4 regions of the Kitasatospora sp. NPDC002522 genome follow, and region 2 is predicted to be linked to each of the others. Evidence: riboswitches for the same ligand, from Rfam matches in the RefSeq annotation. Region 2 holds a riboswitch; each other region holds the start of a gene.
The links. A riboswitch is a leader RNA that binds a small molecule or an ion and turns the genes downstream of it on or off. The one in region 2 is predicted to bind cyclic di-AMP.
Positions count from the first base shown of each region.

Region 1: linked by a shared signal. The riboswitch ahead of ACWD4U_RS15025 (glycoside hydrolase family 16 protein) and the one ahead of ACWD4U_RS02575 (C40 family peptidase) in region 2 are both predicted to bind cyclic di-AMP.
Region 3: linked by a shared signal. The riboswitch ahead of ACWD4U_RS16605 (M23 family metallopeptidase) and the one ahead of ACWD4U_RS02575 (C40 family peptidase) in region 2 are both predicted to bind cyclic di-AMP.
Region 4: linked by a shared signal. The riboswitch ahead of ACWD4U_RS19415 (M23 family metallopeptidase) and the one ahead of ACWD4U_RS02575 (C40 family peptidase) in region 2 are both predicted to bind cyclic di-AMP.

Region 1 is NZ_JBSFXE010000014.1:156,621-163,579, reverse strand. It holds gene ACWD4U_RS15040 (family 16 glycosylhydrolase) at 1-586, shown strand, start outside; gene ACWD4U_RS15035 (carboxylate--amine ligase) at 627-1,865, shown strand; gene ACWD4U_RS15030 (FAD-dependent oxidoreductase) at 1,901-3,112, opposite strand; cyclic di-AMP (ydaO/yuaA leader) riboswitch at 3,306-3,481, shown strand; gene ACWD4U_RS15025 (glycoside hydrolase family 16 protein) at 3,485-4,612, shown strand; gene ACWD4U_RS15020 (GTP cyclohydrolase II) at 4,644-5,348, opposite strand; gene ACWD4U_RS15015 (NADP-dependent oxidoreductase) at 5,611-6,519, shown strand; gene ACWD4U_RS15010 (VOC family protein) at 6,522-6,959, shown strand, end outside.
Region 2 is NZ_JBSFXE010000002.1:196,354-203,312, forward strand. It holds gene ACWD4U_RS02565 (NYN domain-containing protein) at 206-1,627, shown strand; gene ACWD4U_RS02570 (C40 family peptidase) at 1,825-2,862, shown strand; cyclic di-AMP (ydaO/yuaA leader) riboswitch at 3,226-3,377, shown strand; gene ACWD4U_RS02575 (C40 family peptidase) at 3,392-4,465, shown strand; gene ACWD4U_RS02580 (C40 family peptidase) at 4,674-5,735, shown strand; gene ACWD4U_RS02585 (gluzincin family metallopeptidase) at 5,771-6,959, shown strand, end outside.
Region 3 is NZ_JBSFXE010000017.1:18,415-25,373, reverse strand. It holds gene ACWD4U_RS16635 (SpoIIE family protein phosphatase) at 1-1,958, opposite strand, end outside; gene ACWD4U_RS16630 (hypothetical protein) at 2,054-2,272, opposite strand; gene ACWD4U_RS16625 (hypothetical protein) at 2,446-2,649, opposite strand; gene ACWD4U_RS16620 (TetR-like C-terminal domain-containing protein) at 2,680-3,246, opposite strand; gene ACWD4U_RS16615 (alpha/beta fold hydrolase) at 3,246-4,067, opposite strand; gene ACWD4U_RS16610 (YiaA/YiaB family inner membrane protein) at 4,211-4,501, opposite strand; cyclic di-AMP (ydaO/yuaA leader) riboswitch at 4,728-4,894, shown strand; gene ACWD4U_RS16605 (M23 family metallopeptidase) at 4,905-5,687, shown strand; gene ACWD4U_RS16600 (hypothetical protein) at 5,706-6,620, opposite strand; gene ACWD4U_RS16595 (GNAT family N-acetyltransferase) at 6,671-6,959, shown strand, end outside.
Region 4 is NZ_JBSFXE010000021.1:82,904-89,862, forward strand. It holds gene tig (trigger factor) at 1-915, opposite strand, end outside; tRNA gene ACWD4U_RS19405 (tRNA-Pro) at 1,104-1,177, opposite strand; tRNA gene ACWD4U_RS19410 (tRNA-Gly) at 1,328-1,401, shown strand; gene ACWD4U_RS19415 (M23 family metallopeptidase) at 1,533-2,522, opposite strand; cyclic di-AMP (ydaO/yuaA leader) riboswitch at 2,524-2,680, opposite strand; gene ACWD4U_RS19420 (hypothetical protein) at 3,048-3,242, opposite strand; gene ACWD4U_RS19425 (PP2C family protein-serine/threonine phosphatase) at 3,643-4,857, opposite strand; gene ACWD4U_RS19430 (GNAT family N-acetyltransferase) at 5,062-6,312, shown strand; gene ACWD4U_RS19435 (ribose-5-phosphate isomerase) at 6,392-6,877, opposite strand; gene ACWD4U_RS19440 (biotin transporter BioY) at 6,947-6,959, opposite strand, start outside.

The DNA.
Region 1 (6,959 bases), on a different contig from region 2:
CGGGCAGGTCGCCGTCCACGACGGCCGACTGCAACTCACCGCGGCGCGCCACCCGACCACGGGCAGCGACGGGAAGAGCTACCCGTGGACCTCCGGCATGGTCACCACCGGCCGCGACACCTGGACCGGCCAGCCGCGGCACACCTTCACCTACGGCTACTTCGCGGCCGCGGTCCGCTTCCCCGGCCCCGCCGAGGGCTTCTTCCCCGCGTTCTGGCTGATCCCCGCGGACACCCGCAGCACCCCGCCGGAACTCGACATCGCCGAGTTCCCCGGCAACAACCAGGCGGTCGACATGAACGTGCACTGGCAGACACCCGACGGCCGGGACACCCACACCGGTACCACCTGGGGCCCCGTCGACCTCGCCGACGGATACCACCTGGTCGCCGTGGACTGGGAGCCGGACTCCGTCACGTGGTACGTCGACGGCGTCCAGCGCTTCCAGGTCACCGACCCGGCGCGGGTGCCGCACGTGCCGATGGAGATCGTCCTCAACCTGGCCGCCGGATACCCCTCCGCCCCACCCCCCGCCGTGCAGAACGCCCGGTTCGACGTGGACTGGGTCGCGGTGTGGCAGCACTGAACGCCCCGCGCACGTCGCCGATCGGAGAAGGTGATCCACCGTGCCGCAGCTCAGGCCCGAACTGGACCGGGAGGTCCCCGTCCTGATGGTGCGGGTCGGCCACTACCCGCACTCGCACAGCCCCATCGGTGCGGTGCGCTCCTTCGGCCGGCTCGGCGTGCCCGTGCACGCCATGGTCGAGAGCCGCCTCACCGCGACCGCCGTCTCGCACTACCTCACCGGGGTGCACGTGCGGCCCACCACCGGCGGCGAGCCGTCCGACCAACTCGTCGACACCATCCGCTCGGTGGCCCGCTCGATCGGCCGGCCCGCGGTCGCCGTCGCCACCGACGACGAGTCCGCCTGCATCCTCGCCGAGCACGCCGCCGAGCTCGCCCCCTACCTGCTGCTGCCGCCCGTCCCCGCCACGCTGCCACGCCAACTCGCCGACAAGGGCGGCCTGTACCGGATCTGCCAGGCCCACGACGTCCCCGCGCCGCGCACCGCGACACCCGGAACCGGCGCGGAACTCCTCGACGCGGCAAGGCAGGTGGGCTATCCGCTGGTGCTGAAGAACCTCGCCCCGTTCAGCCGGCTCGCCCACCCCGTGGTCACGCACACCACCCTGGTCCGCGACGAGGCCGAACTGCGCGCCCTGGCCCGCGCCGACGGGCAACTCTCCGTCCTCGCCCAGGAGTACGTGCCGCGCGAGCACTCCGAGGACTGGTTCACCCACCTGACCTGCGGGCGCGACGGCGAACCGCTGGCGGTCTTCACCGGCCTCAAGCAGCGCGACTGGCCTCCCGGCGGCGGCTTCACCACCCTGGCCCGCTCGCTGCCCAACCCCGAACTCGCCGAACTCGCCGCCCGGTTGTGCCGCTCCATCGGCTACAGCGGGATCGCCGACCTGGACTGGCGCTACGACCGCCGCGACGGCCGCTACAAGCTGGTCGACTTCAACCCCCGCCAGGGCGCCCAGTTCCGGCTGTTCGAGACCACCGGCGGCGTCGACGTGGTCCGCGCCCTGCACCTGTGGCTCACCGGACGCGACGTCCCGCCCGGCGCGCAACTGGTGCGCAGCTTCAAGGTCGGCCGCCTCGACCTGCTCTCCGCCGCCGCCAACGCCTGGCAGGACCGCCGCCCGCCGCGCGACGTCCTCCCGCGCCGCGGCACCGTCCGCGCCTGGGCCTGCCGCGACGACCCCGTCCCGGTCGCCGTGGAGATCACCCGCAGCGCCGCCTCCTTGATCCACGGCGTGGCCCACCGGGTCCGGGCCGTCGCCGGCAGGTCGCACGGCTGAGCCGACGGAGCGAGCGCGTAGCCGGGGCGAGCGCGTCAGGCGGCGGGTCGGGACCGCCGTGCGGCAAGCGCGCGGGACAGGCGGCCGGCCGCGAAGCCGGTGCCGCAGACGAAGCGCATCACCGGGCCGAAGGCGTCCGCGGCGGCCAGGCCCGTGAAGTACAGCCCCGGCACCGAGGATTCGAAGCCGGCCGAGAGCCGCGGCGCGCCCGCGTGGGTGCGCACCGCCGCGCGCAGGGACGGGTCCAGGATCGCCAGCCGCGAGACGTCCACCCGGAAACCGGTCGCCACCAGGACGTGGTCGGCCTCGACCGGCCCGCCCGGCCCGGTCAGCGACAGCCGCACCGCGCCGTTCAGGTCGGCGCCCGCCAGTTCGCGGCCGGTCACCACCGGCAGCACCCCGTCGACCCGCTCGCGCAGCCACCAGGCGCCCGCCGGGCCGAGGACCGTCCGGACGTAGTGCTCCCGGGTCCCGTCGGGCAGGTGGCGGAAGGCGGCCGGTGCCCGGCTGAACGCCATCAGCGGCCAGCCAGGGCCCAGTGGCGAGACCGGGCTGCGCAGCCGCGTCGCCAGCGGACGGTCCGCGCCGCCGTCGACCGGCGGCGGCGCGCCGAACAGCAGCCGCTCCCGGCGCGCCACCACCACCGGGCTGGCCCCCGCCTCGCTCAGCAGCGCCGCCCCCTCCAGCGCGGACTGCCCCGCCCCCACCACCGCGACCCGCCGCCCGGCGAACGCCGCCGGGTCGGTCAGCGCGCTGGAGTGCGAGGCTGCGCCCGCCTCCAGCAGCGGGCGCAGCACCGGCGGGATCCAGGCGTACGGCGGGAACCCGGTGGCCAGCACCACCGCGCGGGACTCGAAGGACTCACCGTCCGCCAGCCGCACCAGGAACCGGCCGGCCTCCGGGGTGACCGAGACCACCTCGCTGTTCTGGGCGTCCGGCACGCACTGGCGCTGGAACCACTCGCCGTAGCGGATGAACTCCGCCACCGGAATGGGGTACCGGGCGCCGACCGGCCGCTCGCCGTGCGCCCGCCGGAAGTCGTTGAAGCCGAACCCGGGGCGCGGCGACGAGATGCTCGACGCCGCCGGGGTCGACTTCAGGAACATCCCGATCGGCATCCGCGCCCGCCAGCTGCCCATCGGCTCGCCGAACACCCGCGTCGGCACTCCCCGCCCCCGCAGATGCGCCGCCACCGCAAGCCCGTACGGTCCGGCGCCGACCACCGTCACCGCCACCGCGGCACTCACGGCCGCCGCCCTCTCCGCTGCCGCGCCGTCATCGGGCACCTCCTCCGTCGGGGTGCATCCAGGATGCGGTCCGGCCCCGCGTCGGGCACGTCGACCGGACCGGCAATTGTCTTGTACGCGTCCTGCGGCTAGCCTGCACGGGCGCCCGCCACCGAGCGGGCACCGCGGCCGGGACGCCGAATCCCGTCCACCCGGCTGCGGCACACCGAGCTACGGAACGGACGGGAGCGGGGGAACCAGGTCAGTACGCCCGGCCCCCGCATTCCCGCGGACGGTCGCGGCTCGGGGTGAAGCCGTTCCACAGACGGCCGGGCCACTCGTGCGGCCCGAACCCGACAGCTCACCTCGTAGGCGTCGCCGAGGATGACAACCATGCGCCTCTCCGCCACACCTGCCAGGGTCGCCGCCGCGACCGGCCTGGCCGTCGCCGCGCTCGCGCTGGCCAGCCCGGGCACGGCAGACGCCGCCGGCCACTACCGCGCCGGCAAGTACCGCACCTGGGCCCCCACCGCGGCGCCCACGACCACCCCGACCGCGACCACCCCGGCCGCCACGGCGTCCGCCACGACATCGGCTCCGGCTCAGACACCGACCCCGGCTCAGACACCGACGCCGACCCCGACGGCGGCCGCGACCAGTCCGCTGCCGGCCCAGTCGCCGTTCGCCAGCCCGACCGCCAGCGCCTCGGCGCCGGCGCCCGCGGCCACCACCCCGGCCGCGACCGCGACGCCGAGCCCGACCGCGACGACGCCTCCCGCGCCGACCGGCGGCGCCGGCGCGGGCACGCCGACCTGGGAGGACGACTTCAGCTCCGCATCGGTGCCGCTGGGCAGCTGGACCGGCTGCAGCGCCAACGGGCCGCTGCAGACCAGCCACTGCACCGGGCTGCCGTCCGCGGTGGACGCCAAGTGGTGGGCCTACCCGTCCGGCTGGCAGGACACCTCGAAGAACGGCACCTACAACCCGGCCAAGACGCTGTCCATCGCGAACGGGCAGATGAACATCCACCTGAACCGGGACAGCGGCGGCACCTGGGTCGCCGCGCCCACGCCGAAGCTGCCGCAGAACACCACCTACGGCACCTACGAGGTCACCTGGAAGGCCACCTGCGCGACCGGCTACAAGGTGGCGTGGCTGCTCTGGCCGGACTCCTACACCTGGCCGCGTGACGGGGAGGTCGACTTCCCCGAGGGCGACCTGTGCGGCAACGTCGGCGCGTTCATGCACCGCCAGGGCGCGACGGCCGGCAGCGACCAGGACGCCTTCAACGCCAACGTCCCGGTGGCGGGCGCCTGGCACACCAGCCGGATCGAGTGGCAGGCGAACGACCTGAAGTTCTACCTGGACGGCAAGCTGATCGGCCACTCCACCTCGCGGGTGCCGAACACCCCGATGCACTGGGTGCTGCAGTCCGAGACCTCGCTCGGCGGCACCACCGCGGCGGTCGGCTCCTCGGCCGACATCGCCATCGACTCGGTGCGCTTCTGGAAGGCGGGCTAGTCCCCGCGCCCCGTCTGGTCGGCGGCCTGTGTCAGCCGACCAGACGGGCGAGCGGGATCGAGTGGCCGGTGTGCTCGACCTTGGCGCGCAGGTAGCGCAGGTTGCTGGGGGAGGCGTGGACGCCGGTGGGGACGCGGTCGGCGACGGTGATGCCGAGGGCGGTGAGCTGGGCGGCCTTGTCGGGGTTGTTGCTGAGCAGGCGGACGGCGGGGACGCCGAGGGTGGTCAGCATCTGGGCGGCGGCGGTGTAGTCGCGGCCGTCCTCGGGCAGGCCGAGCGCGGCGTTGGCCTGGTAGGTGTCGAGACCGGTGTCCTGCAGGGCGTAGGCGTCGAGCTTGTTGTAGAGGCCGATGCCGCGGCCCTCCTGGCGCAGGTAGAGCAGGTACCCGCCGGCCTCGGCGATCTTCTCGACGGACTCGCGCAGCTGCGGGCCGCAGTCGCAGCGGGCCGAGCCGAAGACGTCGCCGGTGAGGCACTCGGAGTGCAGGCGCACCAGCGGGGCGGGGGCGCCGGGCTCGGTGGACGGCTCGCCCAGGGCCAGTGCGAGGTGCTCGGCGCCGTCGGCGAGGCCGCGGAAGGTGAACACCTCCGCCTCGACCTGGTAGCCGTCGCCGAAGCCGAGCGGGATGTGCACCCGGGAGCGCACGGTGGCGGCGGGCAGCGGCAGGCCGGCCGCGACCGGGGTGTCGAGCTGCGGGTCGGTCGGCGTCTGCGGCTGCGTCGCGGTGTCCGTCATGGCGGGGCCTCCGGTGGTCCGGGCGTGGTGGGCGCGCGCGGTCCGAAGCCGAGTAGTTCAAATTCGAACCGGATCGCGCCCGGCTGACGCTACACCGCGGTTCCAATTTGAACAACTGGGTTCCCGTCCGGCATTCCCGGCCCGGTGCGACCCATCGGTGGCGGGTTCGCACAGCCGTCCCGTTCGGCCCACCAGCCCCGGTCTACCCGCCGGTACCCCGGCAAGCTGGCGTGGAGAGCCATGCGCAGACGAAGGGGACGAGATGTCGAAGGCGTTCGGGTTCGTGGAGTACGGCGGGCCGGAGCAGCAGGAGTTCCTGGACCGGCCGACGCCCGTGCCCGGTCCCGGCACCCTGCTGGTGCGGGTCAGGGCGGCCGGGGTCAACCCGGCGGACTGGAAGACGCGGCGGGGCTGGTTCGGCACCGACGCCGCGCCGCCGCTGGTGATGGGCTCCGAGGCGGCGGGCGTGGTCACGGCGGTCGGCGAGGGCGTGCCGGGCTTCGCGGTCGGCGACGAGGTGTTCGGCATCGCCCCGGCCGGAGCGTTCGCCGAGGAGGCCCTGCTGGCCGCGCAGACCACCGCCCGCAAGCCCGCCGCCGTCAGTTTCGCCCAGGCCGCCGCGCTCCCGGTCGCCGCGGCCACCGCCTACGACGCGGTCCACCAGCTCGGCCTGCGCGCCGGGCAGACCCTGCTGGTGGTCGGCGTCGCGGGCGGGGTCGGCAGCGCCGCCGCGCAGATCGCCCGCGAGCAGGGCGTGCGGGTGCTCGGCACGGCCGGCGACGGAAGCGTCGGGTACGTGCAGTCGCTGGGCGCGCTGCCGGTGCGCTACGGCGACGGCGTGGAGCAACGGGTGCGGGCGCTCGCCCCGGAGGGGGTGGACGGGATCCTCGACCTGATCGGCGGGGACGCCGTCCGCGCGGTGGCCGGGACGCTGCGCGAGGGCGGGCGGCTGGTCTCCACCTCCGACCCGACCACCGCCGCCGAACTCGGCGGCGCCTACGTGCGGCGCGACGGCACCTCGGCGGTGCTGGTCGCCCTCGCCGAACTGGTCGCCGCCGGGAAGCTCGACCCGCACATCACCGCCGTCTTCCCGCTGGAGCGGGCCGCCGAGGCGATGGCCGAGGTGGAGTCCGGGCACGCCCGAGGAAAACTGATCCTGGAGATGAGCTGACCGTGAAGATCACCGAACCGCGCCCGGGCGCCCCCTGCTGGGTCGAACTGGCCACCAAGGACCCGGTCGCCGCCAAGGCCTTCTACCACGAACTCTTCGGCTGGCGCGCGGAAGTGGTGCCGGAGGAGAAGGCGATGGGCTACACCAAGCTGTACGCCGGCGAGCAGCTCGTCGCCGGGCTCAGCGCCCTGATGCAGCCCGACCAGCCGACCGCCTGGACGATCGGCTTCGACACCCCGGACGCCGACGCCGCCGCGGACGAGATCGCCGCGGCCGGCGGGCAGCTGATCGTCCCCGCGATGGAGGCGCTGGACTGGGGCCGGTTCGCGGTCGCCGCCGACCCCGGCGGCGCGGTGTTCTCCCTCTGGCAGCCCCGCGCGCTGCGCGGCATCGACCTGCTGAACGAGCCCGGCGCGCTCGGCTGGATCGAACTCGCCACC
Region 2 (6,959 bases):
TCCCGTCCGCACTCCGGACGGGGGCGCGGGGCGGACTCGTCGGTGGGGTGCTGTCGGTGCGGCACGGTAGACGGGACAATTACAGGAAGCGGTGGTTCACGGCGGCGCGGCAGACGGCCGGGCCGGGCCGCCCGGACCAGGATCGGAGCCGAGGACAGTGGTGGAGGCAGCGAACGCGCCCACGGGCACGGACGGGATCGCGTCCATTCCTGAGCCCGGACCGGTCGAGGAGCCGGACGGTGCGGCCGAGGCCCTCGCGGAGCAGCCCGGCGAGGATGCCGCCGAGGCCCTCGCGGAGCAGCCCGGCGAGGACGCCGCCGAGGTGACCGGCCGGGCGCTGCCCGAGGGCGTGCGCCGACGGGTGGTCGGGATCGCCTCCGACGCGCTGGGCGGCATCCCCGCCGCCGAACTGCCCGCCTCGCTGCGCCCGTACGCCAAGTTCACGCCGGCCCGGCGGGCCAAGTACGCGGCGACCGCGCTGGCCGCCGCGCTGGAGTCGGAGCCGGCCTTCCGGATCCGGATAGCCGAGCGCCTGCGGCTGGGCCAGCCGGACCTGGTGCGCGCGCTGGAGGCGGGCACCGTGCCGGCCGCGGCCGACCCGATGGACGTCGCCGCGGCGGCCTACCTGCTGCGCCCGACCGGCTGGACCCGGCTGGTGCACGAGGCCGGCGAGGAGGCCGAGCGGGCCGACGCGGAGGGCGCGGCGGCCGAGGCGGCCAGGCTGGCCGAACGGCTGCAGGAGGAGCTGGCGGAGGCCAGGTCGACGGCCCGCGGCGAGCTGGAGCGGGTCCGCACCGAGGCCGAGGGGGTGCGGCGGGAGGCCGACTCGCTGCGCAAGAAGGTCCGCTCGCTGGAGGCCGACACCCGCCGGGCCCAGGCCGAGAGCCGCCGCCTGGCAGGGGAGTTGGAGGCGGCGAAGGCCGCCGCCGCGGCCGAGCGCAGCGCCGCCGAGAGCGAGGCGCGCCGGCTGCGCCACCGGGTCTCCGAGCTGGAGACGGCGGTGGAGACCGGTCGCCGCACCGCCCGCGAGGGCCGCAGCGTCGAGGACATGCGGCTGCGCCTGCTGCTGGACACCGTGCTGCAGTCCGCGCAGGGCCTGCAGCGCGAACTGGCCCTGCCGGTCACCGCGCTGCGCCCGGCGGACCTGGTGGAGGCGGTGGAGCCGGGCTCGGCCTCGCCGAACGACGTGGCCCGGCGCGGCCTGGCCGAGGACGATCCGGCGCTGCTGGACCAGCTGCTGGCGATCCCGCAGGTCCACCTGGTGGTGGACGGCTACAACGTGACCAAGACCGGCTACCCGCAACTGCCGCTGGAGCAGCAGCGGCTGCGGCTGCTGGGCGGGCTGGCGATGCTCGCGCAGCGCACCCAGGCCGAGGTCACCTGCGTCTTCGACGGCCAGGACCTGGACGTCCCGGTGATCATGGCGCCGCCGCGCGGCGTGCGGGTGCGGTTCAGCCGCACCGGGGAGACCGCGGACGAGCTGATCCGCCGACTGGTCCGGGCCGAGCCGCAGGGCCGTCCGGTGGTGGTGGTCTCGGCCGACAAGGAGGTCGCGGACGGGGTGCGGAAGGCGGGCGCCCGCCCGGTCTCCTCGACGCTGCTGCTCAACCGGTTGTCCCGGACCTGACCTCGGCTGACGGCCGATCAGGCGGCCCCGCGAGGTTGCCGGAGTGTGTCGGTGTGGTGAAAGCGTCCGGGGAGGCCGGTTCGCGGGCACCTGGGAGTGGACGCGAAGGCTTGGACTTCACTAGGGTCTGGCGTCAAACCTATATTCCGGACTATCACTCCTAGGGGTGAGTCCAGCAGGAAGAAGGAGCACCTCCCTTGGCCTCCCACCGCCGTCCCAAGCAGCCGAGCCGCGCACGGGTCTCCGTGCTCACCGCTGCCGCCGCGACCGCGGTCGCCCTGTCGGCCCAGGTGAGCGCGCACGCCGCGCCCGCGTCGCCGAGCAAGGACGAGGTCAAGGCGCAGGTCGACAAGCTGCTCGAGGAGCAGGAGCAGGCGGCCGAGAAGTTCAACGGTGCCAAGGAGCGCTCCGACCAGCTGCGCAAGCAGGCCGACCAGCTGCAGGACCAGGTGGCCCGCAGCCAGGAGCAGATGACCGAACTGGCCTCCGGGCTGGCCGCGGTGGCGGGCGACCAGTACCGCCAGGGCGGGGTGGACCCGTCGATGCAGCTGATGCTCTCCGCCAACCCGGACACCTACCTCGCGCAGGCGTCCTCCTTCGACCAGGCCGCCAGCACCCAGGCGGAGACCCTGAAGTCGCTGAAGGACCAGCAGCGCCGGCTGGACCAGCAGAAGCAGGAAGCCGCCCAGGTGCTGGCCGAACTGGACAGCCAGACCAAGGCGTTGAACGACGCCAAGGCGGACGTCCAGGACAAGCTCCAGCAGGCGCAGAAGCTGCTCAGCAAGCTCAGCGCCGCGGACCGCGCCTCGATCCTGGAGGGCACCGGCGGCTCCGCCTCCCGCAGCGCCTCCCGGGTCGACATCTCCAGCCTCCCGCCGGCCAGCGGCTACGCCGCGGTCGCGGTGAAGGCCGCGCTCGGCAAGCAGGGCGCGCCGTACGTCTGGGGCGCGACCGGTCCGAGCAGCTTCGACTGCTCCGGCCTGATGCAGTGGGCCTACGCGCAGGCCGGCGTCTCGATCCCGCGCACCTCGCAGTCGCAGGCCACCGCGGGCGTCAACGTCGGCCGTGACTGGCACAACGCCCAGCCCGGCGACCTGGTCATCTACTACGGCGACCAGCACCACGTCGGCATGTACATCGGCAACGGCCTGGTGCTGCACGCGCCGCACACCGGCGACGTGGTGAAGACCATGGCGGTCGACACCCTGCCGATCAACACCATCCGCCGGATCTGACGATCCGACGAACCGGACATAAGCCCACAGAGGGCGACAACTGACGCACCGTGACACGCCCGGACGGGTCGAGATCTCCCTGTGATCCGCGACACGTCCGGGCGTGTCATTTCTCGACCATATGGTGAAAATCAATAAGCTCTACGTTACAGGCTGATCACGGTCGGTCAGATTCGTAATCGAATTCGACGCAGAATCAGATTTTCTTCTGACAAGGATTTGAACGGATCACGGATCGGTTACTAGGGTCATGCCTCGACCACCGCAATGTCGATCGCCCATGGGGGGCGACGGCGGAGGTCGCCGCCGAGTCCGTGACACAGCGGGCGGGCCGTCACCACGAGGCCTGCCGACGGGGATGCCCCTGCGGGGGTGCTGTCGAACGGAGCCGGGGAACCACGTTCCCCCGGGGTGAATCGGTGTCAGGTCGGCCGTAGCAGCGGCCGGTGAGGCACCGTAGGGCTTCTTCCGGCCCGAACCCGTCAGCTCACCCGGTAGGCGGTGTGTGAGGAAGAAGGAGTCCGCCTTCGTGGCGTCCCATCGTCGTCCCAAGCCCGCAGGCCGTGCCCGGGTCTCGATTCTCACTGCCGCCGCCGCCACCGCCGTGGCGCTCTCCACCCAGGGCGGTGCGCACGCCGGCCCGGCGCCGACCAAGGACCAGGTCAAGCAGCAGGTCGACCAGCTCAACGAGCAGGCCGAGGTGAAGACCGAGGCGTACAACGCCGCGGTGGTCAAGCAGCAGGACCTGCAGAAGCAGGTCGGCCAGCTGCAGGACCAGGTGGCGCGCCAGCAGGACCGGGTGACCACCGTTCAGGACAGCCTGGCCGGCATCGCCGCCGAGCAGTACCGCACCGGCGGCGTCTCGCAGACCATGCAGCTGATGCTCTCCAGCAGCCCGGACGCCTTCCTCGGGCAGGCCGGCGCGCTGGACCAGGTCGGCTCCACCCAGGCCGGGCTGCTGAAGTCCTTCAAGACCGAGCAGGCCGCGCTCGACCAGCAGCGCGACGAGGCCCAGCGCAAGCTCACCGAACTGGACGTCACCGCCAAGGCCCTGAAGGCCGACAAGGAGGACATCCAGGCGAAGCTGGCCAAGGCCACCGACCTGCTCAACTCGCTCACCCAGAAGGAGCGCGACGAGCTGGCCGCCGCCGAGGCGAAGGCCGCCGCGGACTCCCGCGCCCAGGCCGACACCGCCCAGCGCGCCTCCCGCGACGAGTCCCGCCCGGACCTCGGCGCCGTGAAGGCCACCTCCGGCTACGCCGGGGCCGCGCTCGCCGCCGCCACGTCCAAGCTCGGCAGCTGGTACTCCTACGGCGCGGCCGGTCCGACCACCTTCGACTGCTCCGGCCTGATGCAGTGGGCCTACGCGCAGGCCGGCGTCTCGATCCCGCGCACCTCGCAGGCCCAGGCCGGCGCCGGCACCCGGATCGGGTCGGACATCTCCAAGGCCCAGCCGGGCGACCTGATCATCTACTACGGCGACATGCACCACGTCGGCATGTACGTGGGCAACGGGCAGGTCCTGCACGCCCCGCACACCGGTGCGCAGGTCCGCTACGAGTCGGCCACCGCGATGCCGATCAACACCATCGTGCGGGTCTGACCCAGGGTCAGCGCGAACGGCCCGACACCCCCGACCTGGGGTGTCGGGCCTTCGTCGTCCCGATGTCCGATTCGCGGTCAAATATTCGAAGGTGTCAGGGTTTGGACTGGATCGATCCGACTCGCTAACCTCTGCCCCCGAGCCCCCGAGCGGACGGCCGCCCCGCCGGGCGGCGGCGGAGGCGGCCGCAGGAACGGAGTCCTCGCGCATGTCGGTGCACCGTCGCCCCCCACTGCCGGGCGTCCAGCGGTTGGCCCGCGCCCTGGCGCTCACCGCCGCCGCCGCGGGCGCGCTCGGCGTCACGGTCGCCGCCGCCGGCGCGGCGCCGCTCAGCCCGGCCGAGCCGCTGGGCCGCAAGGAGGTCAAGGCGCAGGTCGACCAGCTGTACGACGAGGCCGAGCAGGCCTCCGAGAAGTTCAACGCCGCCCAGGAGCAGCAGCGGAAGCTGCAGGCCGAGGCGGCCTCGCTGCAGGACCAGGTGGCCGCCGGGCAGGACGAGCTCAACCGGCTGACCGGCAACCTGGCCGCGGTCGCCGCCGCCCAGTACCGCGCGCAGGGCGTCGACCCCACCCTGCGGCTGATGCTCGACCGCGACCCGGCCGGCTACCTGGACGGCGCCCGCTCGCTCGACCAGGCCACCTCCCGGCAGAACGACACCCTGCGGGAGGTCGCCGACCGGCAGCGCCGGCTCGACCAGCGCCGCCAGGAGGCGACCGCCAAGCTCGCCGAGCTGGAGAACGTCCGGCAGTCGCTGGCCGCCGCCAAGGAGGACGTCAAGGCGCGGCTCGGCCGGGCCCAGCACCTGCTGAACGGCCTCGGCGCCACCGAGCGCGCCCGGCTGATCACCGACGACGCCCGGGAGGCCGAGCAGCGCGCCACCCGCGGCGCCGACCGGGTCGACCTCGGCGACCAGCCGCCCTCCTCGGACCGCGCCGCGGTCGCGCTGGCCGCCGCGATCGCCAAGATCGGCTCCCCCTACGTGTACGGATCGACCGGCCCGCGCACGTTCGACTGCTCCGGTCTGATGTACTGGTCGTGGCGGCAGGCCGGAGTGACCCTGCCGCGCACCTCGCAGGAGCAGGCCTCGGCCGGCCGGCGGGTGAGCCTCGCCGAAGCCCGGCCCGGAGACCTGGTGATCTTCTACAAGGACATGCACCACGTCGGCATGTACGCCGGCGGCGGTGTCGTCGTGCACGCCCCGTACCCCGGGGCCCGGGTCCGCTACGAGAGCGTCAACGCGATGCCGGTCAGCTCGGTGGTGCGGGTCTGAGCCCGGACGAGCCCCTGGTCACCGACCTGCCCCGGGTGTCCGGGCGGCAGGTCGGTGCTCCGCTGTCCCGTCGCGCCGCCCTGCTGCTGGCCGCCGCCGGGGCGGTCCAGCTCTCGCTGCCCCGGGCGGTCGCCCCGCCCCGCCGGGCGCCGCTGGCAGCGCCCGCCGCGCCCGACACCCGCGGCGACGTCGAGCGGCTGCTCGCGCTGCGGGCGCTCGCCGTCCGGCAGGGCGACGCCGCCCGGCTGCTGGCGCTCGGCGCCCCCGAGGCCGAGGAGTCCGACCGGGACCTGCTGGAGCGCACCGCCGAGCTGCGCTTCGCCGAGTACACCCTGAAGCTCGGCTCGTTCACCGAGCCGCCGGCGGGCGCCGACCGGATCACCGTCGCCGCGGAGCTCGGCTACCGGCTGGACGGTGTCGACGACTACCCGGCGCTGCTGGAGCGGCAACTGGAGCTGACCCGCGCCGAGGACGGCTGGCAGGTGGTCCGGGAGACCCCGACCGGAGCGGTGGCGCCCTGGGACCTCGGCGCGGTGCGCGCGGTGTCCGGGCGGCGCAGCCTGGTGCTCGGGCTCGGCGAGACCGCCGAGCTGGGCGCGCTGGCCGAGCTCGCCGACCAGGCGGTGCCCGCCGTGGCTGCCGTCTGGGGCGACTGGAAGCCCGGCCGGCTGCTGCTCGAACTCCCGCTCACCGAGCAGCAGTTCGCCCGGCGGATGGACGTCGCCGCGGACAGCTACCAGGGCATAGCCGCGGTCACCCTGGCGGTCAGCGGCGCCCCGGCGCACACCCCGGCCGACCGGATCCTGGTCAACCCGGAGGCGTACCGGCAGCTCAGCGACCTCGGCCGCCGGGTGGTGGTCACCCATGAGGCCACCCACGTCGCCACCCGGGCCGACACCAAGCCGTGGACTCCGCTGTGGCTCTCCGAGGGCGTCGCCGACTACACCGGCTACCGCGGCACCGGCCGCACCGCCCGGCAGATCGCCCCCGAACTCGCCAAGGAGGTCACCGCCGGTCGGCTGCCCACCGCGCTGCCCGCCGACGAGGCCTTCACCGCCGGCGCCGCCGGGATCGGCCAGGCCTACGAACTCTCCTGGCTGGCCTGCGACCTGATTGCCCGTCAGTGGGGCCAGGACCGGCTGGTGGCGTTCTACCGGTCGGTCGGCGCGCTCGGCGCCGGGCAGCTGGACCGTGCGATGCGCACCGAACTCGGCGTCGGCGTGG
Region 3 (6,959 bases), on a different contig from region 2:
ACCTCCACCAGCCCGTCGGTGTACGCCAGCAGCGTCTCGCCCACCGCCAGCTCCTCCACCGTCAGCGGGTACCGCGCCCCCGGCAGCACCCCCAGCGGCGGCCCGCCCGGCAGCCGCAGCTCCCGCGCCCCGTCCGCGCCGATCAGGACCGGCGACGGATGCCCGGCCCGCGCCGCCCGCACCCGCCCGGTGGCCGGATCCAGCGTCAGGTACAGACAGGTGGCGAACAGTTCGGTGTCCAGCTCGGACAGCAGCCGGCTGGTCCGCTCCAGCGTCGCCGCCGGATCGTTCCCGTCCGTCGCGTACGCCCGCAGCCCGCTGCGCAGCTGGCCCATCACCGCGCTGGCCTCCGCGTTGTGCCCCTGCACGTCGCCGATCACCAGCCCCACCTGGCCGTCCGGCAGCCGCAGCAGGTCGTACCAGTCGCCGCCGATCATCATCCCCTCGGTGGACGGCAGGTAGCGCGCCGCCGAGACGATCCCCGGCACCTCGGGCAGCGAACGCGGCAGCATCGCCCGCTGCAGCTCGCTCGCCCGCTCCAGGTGGATGTCGTACAGCCGGGCCCGCTCCAGCGACTGCGCCAGGATGCCCGCGAACGCCGAGTACATGGTGCGGTCCTCGCGCCCGAAGGACCGCTCGGTGGCGAAGGTGATCAGGCACGACCCCACCTGCCGGCCCGACGCGACCAGCGGCAGCACCGTCCAGGCCGCCGGCGCCCCCGCGGGCCGCGCCCCGCCGCCCGGCTCGCTGAACAGCGGCTTCGCCCGCGCCAACGCACTCTCCATCACCCCGCCGGCCAGCTCGTGCAGCCGGTTCAGCTCCGCCCGGTGCGGACCGCCGAACACCGTCGGCGACACCGGCAGCAGCCGCCCCTCGTCCACCAGGTCCAGCACCACGCTCGCCGCGCCCAGCGCCGGCCGCGCCACGTCGGTCAGCGCCGTGGTCACCTCGCGCACCGTCACCGCCCGCGACAGCGCCCTGGTCAGCGCCAGCAGCAGCGCCGTCCGCGCACCCGCCGCCGGGTTCGGCTCCGCCAGGTCCGGACGCCACGGACGGACCGTCACCAGCCCGGCCATCCGCACCGGCCGCCGGTGCACGTCCAGCATCACCTCGCCGGCCTCGTCCACCAGCCCCACCGACCCGTCCGGCCGCACCACCCGGTACCGCAGCCGGTACCCGCCGCCGGTGGCCAGCGCCTCCGCCAGGCCCGCCTGCACGTCCGGCAGGTCCTCGGGGTGCACCACCCGCGCCAGGTCCGGCATCGGCCCGCCCGGACCCGGCGGCTCCAGGCCCACCACCCGGTACGCCTGCTCGTCCCAGACCGTCTCGCCGGTCACCAGGTCCCGCTCGAACGCGCCCGCGCCGGCCGCGTGCACGGCCAGGGCGAGCAACTGCGCGTCGCCCGACGGCGCTTCGGCCCGCGCCCCGCCCGGCGCGGGCTGCGCCGCGTGCACGTGGTCGAGCAGGTGCGCCAAGCGGTGCGCGCACGCCTCCGCCAGCGTCTCCAACAGGTCGAGGTCCCGCTGCGGCACCGCCCCGCGGTGCGCCAGCGCCAACGCCAGCGACCCCACCGGGTCGCCGTCCACCACCAGCGGCAGCACCGCCAGCGCCACCAGCTCGGTGCCCAGCCCCGCCGCCGCGTTCGGATAGTCGGCACTGGTCTGCCGCGGCGACAGCAGCACCGGCTCCCGGGTGCGCAGCGCCAGCGCGGCCGGCAGCTCGGACGCCGGATCGACCACCCCGTACTTCTGGTGCACCCAGTCCGGCAGCCCGTGCGAAGCGGTCAGCCGCAGCATCCCGTCGTCCAGCAGGTAGAGCGCCGAACCCTCACCGGTGATCCACGCCGGGCCCTCGGCCAGCAGCGTCCCCAGCAGGTCCGCCGCGCTCGACGCGCGCAGCAGCAGCCGCAGGCACCGCAACTCGGTGCGACTGGCAGGCCGCGGCGAGCTCTGGTCCATCCGAAGCGCCGGCCCTTCCGCTCGTCGTGCCAGTGCCGACCATCCTATGGACGCACCGGCCGACCAGGCGGTTCACCACACGGGCCGACGCCGTGTCACTGCCCGTCGACCTCGCCGTACCCCGGCTGCGGCCGCGCGGCGACCGGGCGCAGCGAGAACACCCCGCGCGCCACCGAGAAACCCCGCTGCAGCACCGCCCCGAGGCTCTTCGGCCGGGTCGTTCCCGCCCAGGCGGGCGGAGCGTCGTCCAGGGCGGTCCGGGGCGTGGGGATCAGTCCGGTGGCCGGCTCGGTGTGCTGGGTCGCCTGCGGCATGTGCGCTGTCCTCCGTGCTGTCGGTCACGACCGTGAAGGCGGTCTTCATCGGTATGACTTCCCGACCGACAGACAGTGTTACGCGCGGAGGATGACGAGAAGGTCTCGAACCGGCACCGAGTTCGGGGATTCGCGCGGGAATGCGGCGATTGCGCCGCTCGTCCCGGAGGTGCTCAGAGCGACGGCGCCTGCCCTGTCAGCCCCTGCGCCACCGACTCCGGGTAGTCCGGCGAGAGCGGCAGGTCGGGCGCCGTGACCGCGTCGGTCAGCGGACCGGTGCCGACCGGGTGCGGGGCGGCGTGCGCGCTGGGGGCGGCAAGGGAGGCGACCACGCCGACGGCCAGCGAGGCAAAGGCGAGCATGCTGCGCTTCTTCATACCGGGTAGAACGCGCGAGTCGCCGGGAGGTCACGACGGCCAGTGCGCCAGGCCCGCCACCAGCACCTCCGTCAGGCGCTCCAGCGTCACGTCCCGGCCCTCGGCGAGCTGGAACGCCCCCGCCGTGGCCAACGAGGCGTACCCGTGGGCGGTCGCCCGCAGCGTCCGGGCGGCGTGCACCGCCTCCGACCCCGCCAGCCCGTACCCGCGCAGCACCGCGAACAGCACCTCCACCAGCCGTCCGCCCGCCGCGCTCAACTCCGGGTCCGGGTCCGGCGCCTGGGGCAGCGCCGCGTACCGCCGCGGGAACTCGTCGGCGTACCCGGCGTACGCGGTGAGCAGCGCGGCCACCGCCGCCTCCCGGGAGCGGCCGAGCACGGCCGCCGCCAGCCGCTCGGTCAGGTCGTCGGTGGTCCGCACCGCGACCAGCCGGCGCAGTTCGGCGAGACCGCCCGAGACGTGCTTGTACAGCGAGGGGGTGGCCACCCCGGCCTTGGCGGCGACCGCGGCCAGGGTGAGCGCCTCGGCGCCCTGAGCATCGATCAGGTCGAGGGCGTGGTCCACCACGGCGGCGGTGGAGAGTCCGGCGCGGGGCATCAGGCGATCTTCCCGAGGAAGGCGAGCAGGGCGTCGGCGACGAGCTGCGGGTGCGAGGCCATCGGGTAGTGGCCGGCGTCCTCGATCATCACCTTGCGGCCCTTCAGCGCCGCGGCCTGCCGGTCGGCCAGCACCTCCGGCTTCGGGAAGTCGGGGTCCTTGGCGCCCATCAGCACCAGCCCGGGGGCGGTGACCTCCGCGCACCAGCCGATCGGCGCGGAGTTGCCGTGCAGGTACCCGGCCACCGCGGCCTTGCGGGCCGGCTCGCGCAGCATCGCGCCGAGCGAGGCCCGGTAGTCGTCGAAGTCCGCCGGGCGGGCGCCCTTCGGGTAGTAGAACTTCTGCATCGGGCTCCAGATGCCGGGGAAGGCGCCGATGACCGGCCCGGCGACCCCGAACAGAGCCTTCTGGAAGGCGTTCAGCGGCAGGTTCTCGACGAAGGCGTCGATCAGCACCACGCCGCCGGTGCGCTCCGGGGCGAGCGTGGCGGCGCGCACCACGGTGGCACCGGTGTACGAGCTGCCGACCAGCACGGCGCCGCGCAGGTCCAGGTGGGCGAGCAGGGCGACCAGGTCGTCGGCGATCGCGGCCGGGCTGTAGTCGGCGAAGCCGGTGGAGGTCTCGCCCATGCCGCGGAGGTCCATGGTGACCACCCGGTGGCCGGCCGCGCTCAGCAGCGGGGCGAGGAACCGGTAGACCCGGCGGGAGTCGAGCATGCCGGGGAGCAGGACCACCGGGACGCCGTCGCCCGGGGTGTCGTCGTAGGCGAGGGTGCCGCCGGTGACGTCGAGGTACTGGGTGGTGCCGAGGGTGCTGTTCATGGCGGGCCTCCTGGCTGGTCCGGGCTCTCCGGGGTTCGGCTGACTGCCGATAGCCATAAAGCTAAGGCTAATAGCCTTAGCCGTCAAGTCCTGGAGGTGGCGGAGGCCTGGAGGCCCGCCGGAACGGCGGTCGGCGGGTGCGGTCAGATGCCGTCCACCTTGAAGGGGTCGTGTTCGGCGATCAGCTTCTCCAGGCGGGCCTGGTCGACCCGGCTGGTGAGCGCCCCCTCGTCCTGGCGGTCGCGGATCACCTTGGCCAACGTGAACGCGGAGGTGATCTCGAAGAGCAGTCCGACGGCGAGGAACGCGCGCATCCAGGCGTTCACCGGCAGGTAGGCGATCCCGACGACGAGCGCGACGGTGGCGAGGACGAAGGAGGCGGCGGCCTGGAGGTAGAACGCCGCGGTGGTCCGGTGGGGCATCGGTGCGGTCATGGCACCAGGGTCGGGGCGCGGTCGGCCCGGGTCGTGAGCACGGATACTCAACTCCGCCGTCACGGTCCGTCATGCCGGCGGTGGGGGCTTCTGGTAAACCGTCACAAATCACCCATAGGTCGTCAGGAAAGTTTCACAGCCCCTCGGTAGGAGCTTGGAATCATGGGGTCCATAGGATTAACGTTTGATAACGCAGCGCGGTCGGCAACGCCGTAACCAAGCGGCACCGTGCGCCACGCCTAATCCAACCGGGCACGCCCTTCACCGGGCCGCCCAGGAGCCGGGGAACCACCTTCCACCGGGGTGAATCGGAACGGCCCTCGGGCCCGACCGTAGGAGACCTTCCACCTCCGAACCCGTCAGCTAACCCGGTCGGCGACAGGGAAGGAAGGAGCACGCCCCCGTGGCGTCGACCTACACCGAGAGCACCGGCACCCGGCTGCTCGACCACCCGGCCGAGCAGGACGCCGTCCGGCACCGCCTGCCCCGCCAGTCCCGCGCCGGAGCAGCCCCGCTGTTCGGCGCCGCCGCGATGACCGCCGCGCTCGGCGCCACCGGACTCGCCGCCGCCCCCGCGCAGGCCGCCGCCCCGGCACCCGCCGCACCCGCCGTGACCGCCGCTGACGAGGCGTCGGACGGCCTGCTGGCCGCCGACCCCGGGCTCGCCCTCGCCGCCCGCATCCAGCAGCAGGCCGACGGCCAGCGCACCGCGGCCGACGAGAGCGCCCGGGTCGCCGCCGCCCAGGAGGCCGAGGCCAAGCGGGCCGCCCAGCAGGCCGGGACGCACCGCGACGCCTACGCCCTCCCGCTCGCCGACTACCAGCTCACCGCACACTTCGCGCAGTCCGGCGACCACTGGGCGCTGCTGCACACCGGCCTCGACTTCACCGCCCGCACCGGCACCCCCGTCGCCGCCGTCGCCGCCGGCACCGTCACCTCGGCCGGCTGGTCCGGCGCCTACGGCTACCGCGTCATCCAGACCCTGCCCGACGGCACCGAGATCTGGTACTGCCACCTGTCGCAGATCGCCACCCCGTCCGGCCAGGTCACCGCCGGCACCGTCCTCGGCGCGGTCGGTGCCACCGGCAACGTCACCGGACCCCACCTCCACCTGGAGGTCCGCCCCGCCGCGGGCGCCCCGATCGACCCGCTCCCGTGGCTCACCGCCCACGGCCTCCAGCCGTAGGCACCGCCGCCTGACCGGCTATCCCTCCGGGTCCAGGCCCGGGAGCCCGTCCCGCTCGGCCTGGCCCGGGAGGTACTCCTCCGGCGCCAGGTCCGCGAACGCCTCCCGCTGGGCCGGACCCGGCACGTAGTCCTCCGGCGCCAGGTCCGGGTACTCCTCCAGCAGCAGGCGGGCCAGGCCCGGGACGGTCCACTCGCCGCACAGGTCGATCGCGGCCTCGGCCACCGCCGCCTCGAACCCCTCGAAGTCACCGGCGAGTTCGGCCGGCATCGGGAGCCCGCGGGCGGTCAGCTCGGCCAGGTTGCGGTACGAGCGGTGCATCAGGCCCTGCTCCAGCAGCCGCCGCGCCCCGTCGGTGGCCATCCCCACCACCCGGATCCGCTCCGGGCTCCACGCGTCGCCCGGCTCCAGGCCCGGCACCTGCTCGAACGCCGCCTGCCGCTCCTCCTGCGTGAACTCCCGGAAGCCGTCCAGCCACACCCGCACCGCGTCCAGGTCCCACTCCGGCACCCCGTCCGCCCGCAGCAGCAACGCGTACAGCCGCGGCCAGGTCACCAGGTCCGAGCGCCGCAGCAGCCCCGCCAGCAGCTCGCCCTGCCAGTCGGCCTCCTCGTGCAGCCGCTCCCACCGCTTGGCGTTCAGCCGCCGCGCCGTACGCTGACGGTCGATCAGCAGCCGCACCGCCGCGCCGTACGCCAACGGGTCGCCGTCCGGCTGGACGTACAGGTGCAGGCGCTCGTACAGCAGCTGCTCCACCATCGGTGAGGACAGCTCCGGGAACCCGTCGTGCAGCCGGGCCCCACCGAGCTCCAACAGCGTCAGGACGGCCCGCACCGCCCCCTCGTCCACCGGCGGCAGGCCCTCGCCCGCCGCCCAGTCGAGCAGGTCGGCGGTCCGGGTACGGGGCAGCAGCTGCAGGTCGTCGTCATCCACCCAGGTACGTTAACCGGTCCCCACCCCACCGCCGGGTAGGGTCGGGCGCCATGGAAACCGTCCGGCTGACCGGGCCCCGGCTCACCCTCCGCGAGTACCGGCACACCCCGGAGGAGGTCGCCGCGCTGCAGGCCGTGCACGGCGACCCGCGAGTCGTCCGCCACCTGGCCTTCGAAGCCCAGGACTTCGAGGGCTGCGCCGACCAGCTGGAGCTCTACCTCGACGAGGCCGAACGCGAGCCCCGCGAGCACTACCGCCTCGCCGTCGAGCACCTCTCCGGCGAGGTGATCGGCCAGGCCGCGCTCACCCGCGAAGGCGACCACGCGGCCCAACTCGGCG
Region 4 (6,959 bases), on a different contig from region 2:
CTTCTCCGGGTAGTCCATCTCGACCCGGCCGAGCAGCTCGTCGAGGACCTTCTCCTGGGCCTGGGTGGCCTGGTCGAACTCCTTCATCCGCTCAAGGCGCTTGCGGGAGTCCCCGCGCAGCTCCTCCAGGGTGTCGAACTCGCTCGCCAGCTGCGCGAACTCGTCGTCCAGCTCCGGGAGTTCCTTCTCCTGGACGGCGGTCACGGTGACCGTGACCTCGGCGTCCTGGCCGGTCTGGCTGCCACCCTTGAGGGCGCTGGTGAAGGTCTTGGACTCACCGGCGGACAGGCCGATCACGGCCTCGTCGATGCCGTCCAGCAGACGACCGGAGCCGATCTCGTAGCTCACGCCGGTGGCGGTGCCGTCGTCCGGCACCTCACCGTCGACCTTGGCCTCCAGGTCGATCACCACGACGTCGCCCTCGGCGGCGGCGCGCTCGACGTCCTTGACCGAGGAGAAACGCTCGCGGAGCTGCTCCAGCGACTTCTCGATGTCCTCGTCGCTGACCTCGATCGGGTCGACGACGACGGCGATCTCGGTGAAGTCGGGCAGGGTGACCTCGGGGCGCACGTCGACCTCGGCGACGAACTTGAGGTCACCGCCGTCCGCCAGGTTCTCGACACCCTCGATGCCGGTGATGTCCGGCTGGCCCAGCACGTCGATCTGGCCCTCGTCGACGGCCTGCGTGTAGAAGCGCGGAAGCGCGTCGTTGACGGCCTCCTCCAGCACGGCGCCACGGCCGAACCGCTGGTCGATCACCTTGTTCGGGATCTTGCCCTTACGGAAGCCCGGTACGGTGACCTGCTGGTTGATCTTCTTGTACGCCGCGTCGAGGCTGGGCTTGAGCTCCTCGAAGGGCACCTCGACGGTGAGTCGAACCCGGGTCGGGTTCAGAGTCTCGACGGCGCTCTTCACGGTTAGGTCTCCTAGGGGCTTGCGGTCAGGGCGATAGGCGGTTGGGGCTGCATTGCTGTCCGTACTACCGCCAGCGGTCCATCCTACCGGTACCACGAAAGCGACTGTGCCCGGCACCGGCGGCGTTCCGGAAAAGCGGAAGACGACAACAGGGCCCCGCCCGCCGGACGAGACCCTGCCGCACACGGTCGGGGTGACCGGATTCGAACCGACGGCCTTCCGCTCCCAAAGCGGACGCGCTACCAACCTGCGCCACACCCCGTGGTGCCGAGCAGAAGAGTACACGTCGGCCCGCCCCCGACCGGAGCGAAATCCGCGAGCCGACGGCGGCAAAGCGGTGTGCATTCCGCGGCCCCGACCAGGTACGCTAGGCCAGTCCTCACCACCGCCACGGCGGTGCGGGTACGCCTACGCGGGTGTAGCTCAATGGTAGAGCCCCAGTCTTCCAAACTGGTCACGCGAGTTCGATTCTCGTCACCCGCTCCACAGCCCGACGGCCCCGACTGCACCCGCAGTTGGGGCCGTCTGCGTTTCCGCTCGGGCCGTCGGTGTTTCCGCCCGGCAGCCCGAAGGCCCCGCGCAACGCTGCGCGGGGCCTTCGACGGTTACTGCGGGGATCAGACGTTGACGCCGTGGGCGGCCAGGTAGGCGACCGGGTCGATGTCGGAGCCGTAGTCCGGGGTGGTGCGGATCTCGAAGTGCAGGTGCGGGCCGGTCACGTTGCCGGTGGCGCCGGACAGGCCGATCTGCTGACCCGCCGTCACGGACTGGCCGGCCGAGACGGAGATCGAGGAGAGGTGGGCGTACTGGGCGTACTTGCCGTCGGCCAGCTTGATGATGACCTGGTTGCCGTAGGCGCCACCGTTGCCGGCGGAGACCACGGTGCCCGCGGCGATCGCCTTGAGGCTGGTGCCGGTGGAGACCGGGAAGTCGATGCCGGTGTGGTAGCCGCTGGCCCAGTTGGAGCCCGCCACCTTGTAACCGGTGGTGACGCTGCCGGGGGCCGGCGCGACGTAGCCGGAGGAGGCCACCGAGGAGGTGGACGCCTTGGGGGCGGCCTGCACGGTCTTGGCGGTGGAGGTGGTCGACTTCGCCGCGGAGGTGGTCGACTTGGTGGAGCCGGACGCCTTGGCGGTGTCGTTGCTGGACGCCTTCGGGGCCTGCTCGGCCTTCGGGGCGGCCTGCTCGGTCTTCGGCGCGGCGGCGGTCTCCGCGGCCTTGCCGTTGACGGTGAGCTGCTGGCCCGGGTAGATCAGGTTCGGGTTGCCGCCGATGACCGAGCGGTTGTCCTGGTACAGCTTCTGCCAGCCGCCGTCCACCTTCTGGGCGGTGGCGATCTTCGACAGGGTGTCGCCGGAGACGACCTTGTAGTCGTGCGCGGCGGCGGCCGGAGCGGCCTGCGGCGCGGCGGCGGCGGTGTCGGCGACCGGGGTGGCGTCCACCGAGACCTGGGCCCACTGGCGGCCGTTGTCCTGGTGGTCGGTGGTGACGTGCGCGGAAGCGGCGGTCACCGGGAGGCCGACCGCGGCGCCGGCGACGCCGGTGGCGATGGCGATACGGACGAGGGTGGTCATACGCGGCTTGCGGTGCTTGCCCTTGACGGACATGAGCATTCCTCTCCGACGCCTACGAGGTGAGCTGTCGGGTTCGGGCGAGAGTTGCCCGGCCGCAAGCGCGGCTTCACCCCGAGCCGGGGCCCGTGTTCCGGGTCCGGCGACTTACCTGTGGTTCCCCCGCTCCTGCCGTGACTGGGTATCTGGTCGGCACCGGACGGCGGCAGGACTAGGCGTTCCGCTCGGTGGCCCACCCGGACCATTGCCGGGCTGCTGAGGAAGCAAAACCCACGGGTCAGGAGGCTGGCAAGCGCCGAAAAGCCCCGTTCCCAAGATCGGGAAGGGGCTGACGGATCGACAGGTCACGCTCTGCCGAGCGGCCTGCTGCGGTCCGCGCACGGGATCATGACGGTGTGCCTACGAACCCTCTACGCGGGGCGATTTCGGGCACCCTCCGCAGTGCGGTGCGGACGCGGAGTGACGGAACGGGTGACCCTGGTCACCCGCGGGCAGGCCGGTGCGACGGCGCGGGGCGCCTCCCCGTCCGTCGCGGTGTTCCCCCCGGGAGCCGACGGTGCGTCAACCCGCGATCGAGGAGATGGCTTTGGCGACCGAGTTGAGGAACTGCTGGATCGGACCGGCCGCGGTCGACTGGCTCAGCATGAAGCCGAACAGCGCGGCGACGATGAAGTGCCCGCTCTTCAGCTGCTTGTTGCGGATGAAGATGGCGCAGACGATGCCGAACAGGACCAGCGCGGAGACGGAGAAGGCCACCCGGACTCACTTCCTCGGTTCATGGCGGGGACTCGTGTCGGAACCGGAGATGGCTCCAGGCGGAAACCGGCCCCAACCCCCCGTGTCCCCACCAGCCCATCCGGACTCAGTGTGGTCGTTCGTGCGGACTGCGTAAAGGACTTGCCCACAAGCCCGGCGCCGCAACCCGCGCGATGAGACTGATTTTCGCCGACCGTGACCATAGCGGACCGGCCTTGACGGACCGTCGGCGGGCGGCGGACTGCGGGGGCTCTCCCGGCAAACCGGCAGGCAGACCCGCAGGTGATCCATTCCCCGGGTGCCGCAGGAGAATTGGCCGAAGATCAACGTCCCGGGTTGACACTCCGTGGACAGCCCGCGAGCGCCTCCCGCACGGTGCGCCGACCGGCGCGGGCGGGAGTCAGCGACGCCAGACCAGCAGCACGGCGCGGTCGTCGTTGACGTGCTTGGCGACGGTGTCGATGAGCCGGACCGCGGCGCCGGAGCGCCCGGCCACCGGGGCGGTGGCCACCAGCCGGTCCGCCTCGCCCATCAGCCGGTCCATGCCCTCGGCGAGGTCGCGGCCGGGGATCTCCACCATGCCGTCGGTGCACATCAGCAGCAGGTCACCGGGGCCGAGGGTGCCGCGCACCCCTTCGAACTTGGCGCCGTCGTACACCCCGAGCAGCGGGCCCTCGGCCTGCTTGACCTCCCAGTGGCCGGCGCCGGCGAGGCGGTGCATGCCGGGCAGGTGGCCGGCCGACAGCAGCTCGTACTCGCCGGTGTCCAGGTCGAGCACCAGGTGGACGGCGGTGGCGAAGCCCTCCTCCCAGTCCTGGCGGAGCAGGTAGCCGTTGGCGGCGGGCAGGAAGTCGTGGGCGGGCAGCGAGCCGAGCAGGCCGCCGAAGGCGCCGGACAGCAGCAGGGCCCGGCTGCCGGCGTCCATGCCCTTGCCGGAGACGTCGGCGAGCACCGCCTCCAGCACCCGGCCGCCGGGGCCGGTGCGGGCGGCCACCATGAAGTCGCCGGAGAAGGACTGGCCGCCGGCCGGGCGCAGCGCCATGTCGGCGTGCCAGCCCTCCGGGAGCCGGGGGACGCGGCCCTGCACCCGGATCCGCTCGCGCAGGTCGAAGAGCATGGTGGAGCCGCCGCGCCACGGCACGCCGACCCGGCGGCGGAACTGGGCGACCAGCAGCCCGGCGACGCCGACCGCGCCGACCACCAGGGCCGCGCCGGGGGTGACCCCGTAGATGTAGGCGTCGGGGTTGTCGGCCGCGGTCCGCTCCCCGGTGTGCACCAGGGACTCGGTGATCAGCCCGCCGGCCGCGACCGCGTACAGCAGCACCAGGGTGCCGGGGCGCAGCAGCAGGGCGCCGGCCAGGATCGGCAGCACCAGGGCGGTGGGCGGGCACCAGTTGGGGATCCAGACGTTCAGCATGACCAGCAGCGGGACGGCCAGCGCGAGCAGCGCGAAGGCCCACCAGTCGGCGCCGTCGCCGCGGAAGTAGTCCACCCCGGTTCGGCGCAGCCTGCGTCGGGCCCGGTACAGCGCCGCGCGCCACCGGGCCGTCACGGGCTCGCGGGCCGCCTTGGCGGCCGGGCGGCCCGTCGCACTCGTCCGCGTGCTGTCGGCCATGGGGTCCGACCTTATCCACCGGCGGTGCGCGCGTCGACGGGGTGGGCGGCCCGGGCGCGCCGGGCCGCGCGCCGCGGGCGGGTTTCGGCCGCCGGGCGGCCGGGGTGCGGCCACCCGGCGGCAGGGCGGGCGCCGGGGCGGCCGGGCCGGTGGCACGTCCGCAATTCCGTCGCCATCGCCCGGATCGGGTGATAGGAGGGGTACATGACGATTCGACACCCCGAGCTGACCGTCCGGCCGTTGCGCGCCGAGGAGTGGGAGGAGTGGTACCGGAACCTGGAGGTGGCCTTCGGCGGGGACCAGGAGCCGCCCGAGGAGCGGTCGCTGTGGCGGGAGTTGACCGAGGTGGAGCGCTCGCTGTCGATCTGCGAGGGCGAGCGGACGGTCGGCGGCGGCGGGGCGTTCACCTTCCGGGTGGTGGTGCCGGGCGGTGCGGTGGTCCCGGCGGCGGGGGTGACCATGGTGGGCGTGCTGCCGACGCACCGGCGGCGCGGCGCGCTGACTGCGCTGATGCGCCGTCAGCTGGACGACGTGCGGGCGGCCGGTGAGCCGCTGGCGGTGCTGACCGCCTCGGAGCCGCCGATCTACGGCCGGTTCGGCTACGGGCAGGCGACCCGCAAGGTGGCGGTGGAGCTGGAGCGCGGCCGGGTGCGGGTGCACGTCCCGCCGGGCCCGGCCGCGGCGCTGCGGCTGGCCGACCCGGTGGCCGAACTCGCGCGCTGCGAGGAGCTGTACGCCGCGCTCGCCACCCGCCGCCCGGGCACCCTGGTGCGCGCGCCGGGCTGGGACCGGGTGGGCGTGCTGGACGCCCCGGCGTCCCGCGGCGGCTACTCCCCGCTGCAGTGCGTGCTGGCCGAGGACCCGGCCACCGGCGAACTGCTGGGCTACGCCCGGTACGCGGTGAAGGGCGACTGGCGGGACGGCAGCCCGGTCGGCGTGGTGCGGGTCCGCTCGGTGGTGGCCGCGCACTCGGGGGTGTCCGCCCGGCTGTGGGAGTACCTGCTGGACCAGGACCTGACCGAGCGGGTGGAGGTGCGCAGCCTGCCGGTGGACGATCCGCTGCTGCACCTGGTGTCGGACGTCCGGCGGCTGCGGCCGCGGCTGGAGGACGCGATGTTCGTCCGCCTGGTGGACCTGCCGGCGGCGCTGACGGCCCGCGGGTACGCGCAGTCGGTGGACGTGGTGCTGGAGGTGACCGACGCGTTCTGCCCGTGGAACGCCGGGCGCTGGCGGCTGACCGCGGGCCCGGGCCGCTCGGCGGTCTGCGTCCGCACCGAGGAGGCGGCCGAACTGGAGCTGGACGTCCGGGAGTTGGGGGCGGTCTACCTGGGCGGCGGCTCGCTGGCGGCGCTCGCCTCGGCAGGCCTGGTGACCGAGCTGCGCCCGGGGGCGCTGGAGGGCGTCTCGGCGGCCTTCCGGTCGGCGCTGGAGCCCTGGCTGCCGCACGGCTTCTGACCGGGCGGCCGACCCGGCGGCGGAACGCCGACGCCCGCCGCCGGTCGAGCACCGGCGGCGGGCGTCGTGCGTCCGGGGTTCAGCCCTGCGGGTGGTGGGCCGGGATCGGGGGGAGCTCGCCGGTGGTCTCGTACTCGGACAGCATGGTGATCCGGCGGGTGTGCCGCGGCTCGCCGCTGTAGGGGGTGTTGAGGAAGATCTCGACGAACTTGGTGGCCTCGTCGACGGTGTGCATCCGGCCGCCGATCGACACCACGTTGGCGTTGTTGTGCTCGCGGCCGAGGGCGGCGGTCTGCTCGCTCCAGGCGAGGGCCGCCCGGACGCCCTTCACCTTGTTGGCGGCGATCGCCTCGCCGTTGCCCGAGCCGCCGATCACCACGCCCAGCGCCTCGGGGTCGGCGGCGGTGCGCTCGGCGGCCCGGAGGCAGAACGGCGGGTAGTCGTCCTCGGCGTCGTAGATGAGCGGGCCGCAGTCGACCGGCTCGTGCCCGGCTCCCTTCAGCCACTCGACGAGGTGGTTCTTCAGTTCGTATCCGGCATGGTCGGAGCCCAGGTACACGCGCATGACCATGAGTGTGACATGTCGCGCAGCCCGCTCCCCGACAGGGGCGCGGGCTCGTGCGCGGACGGGTCGTCAGCGACGGCCG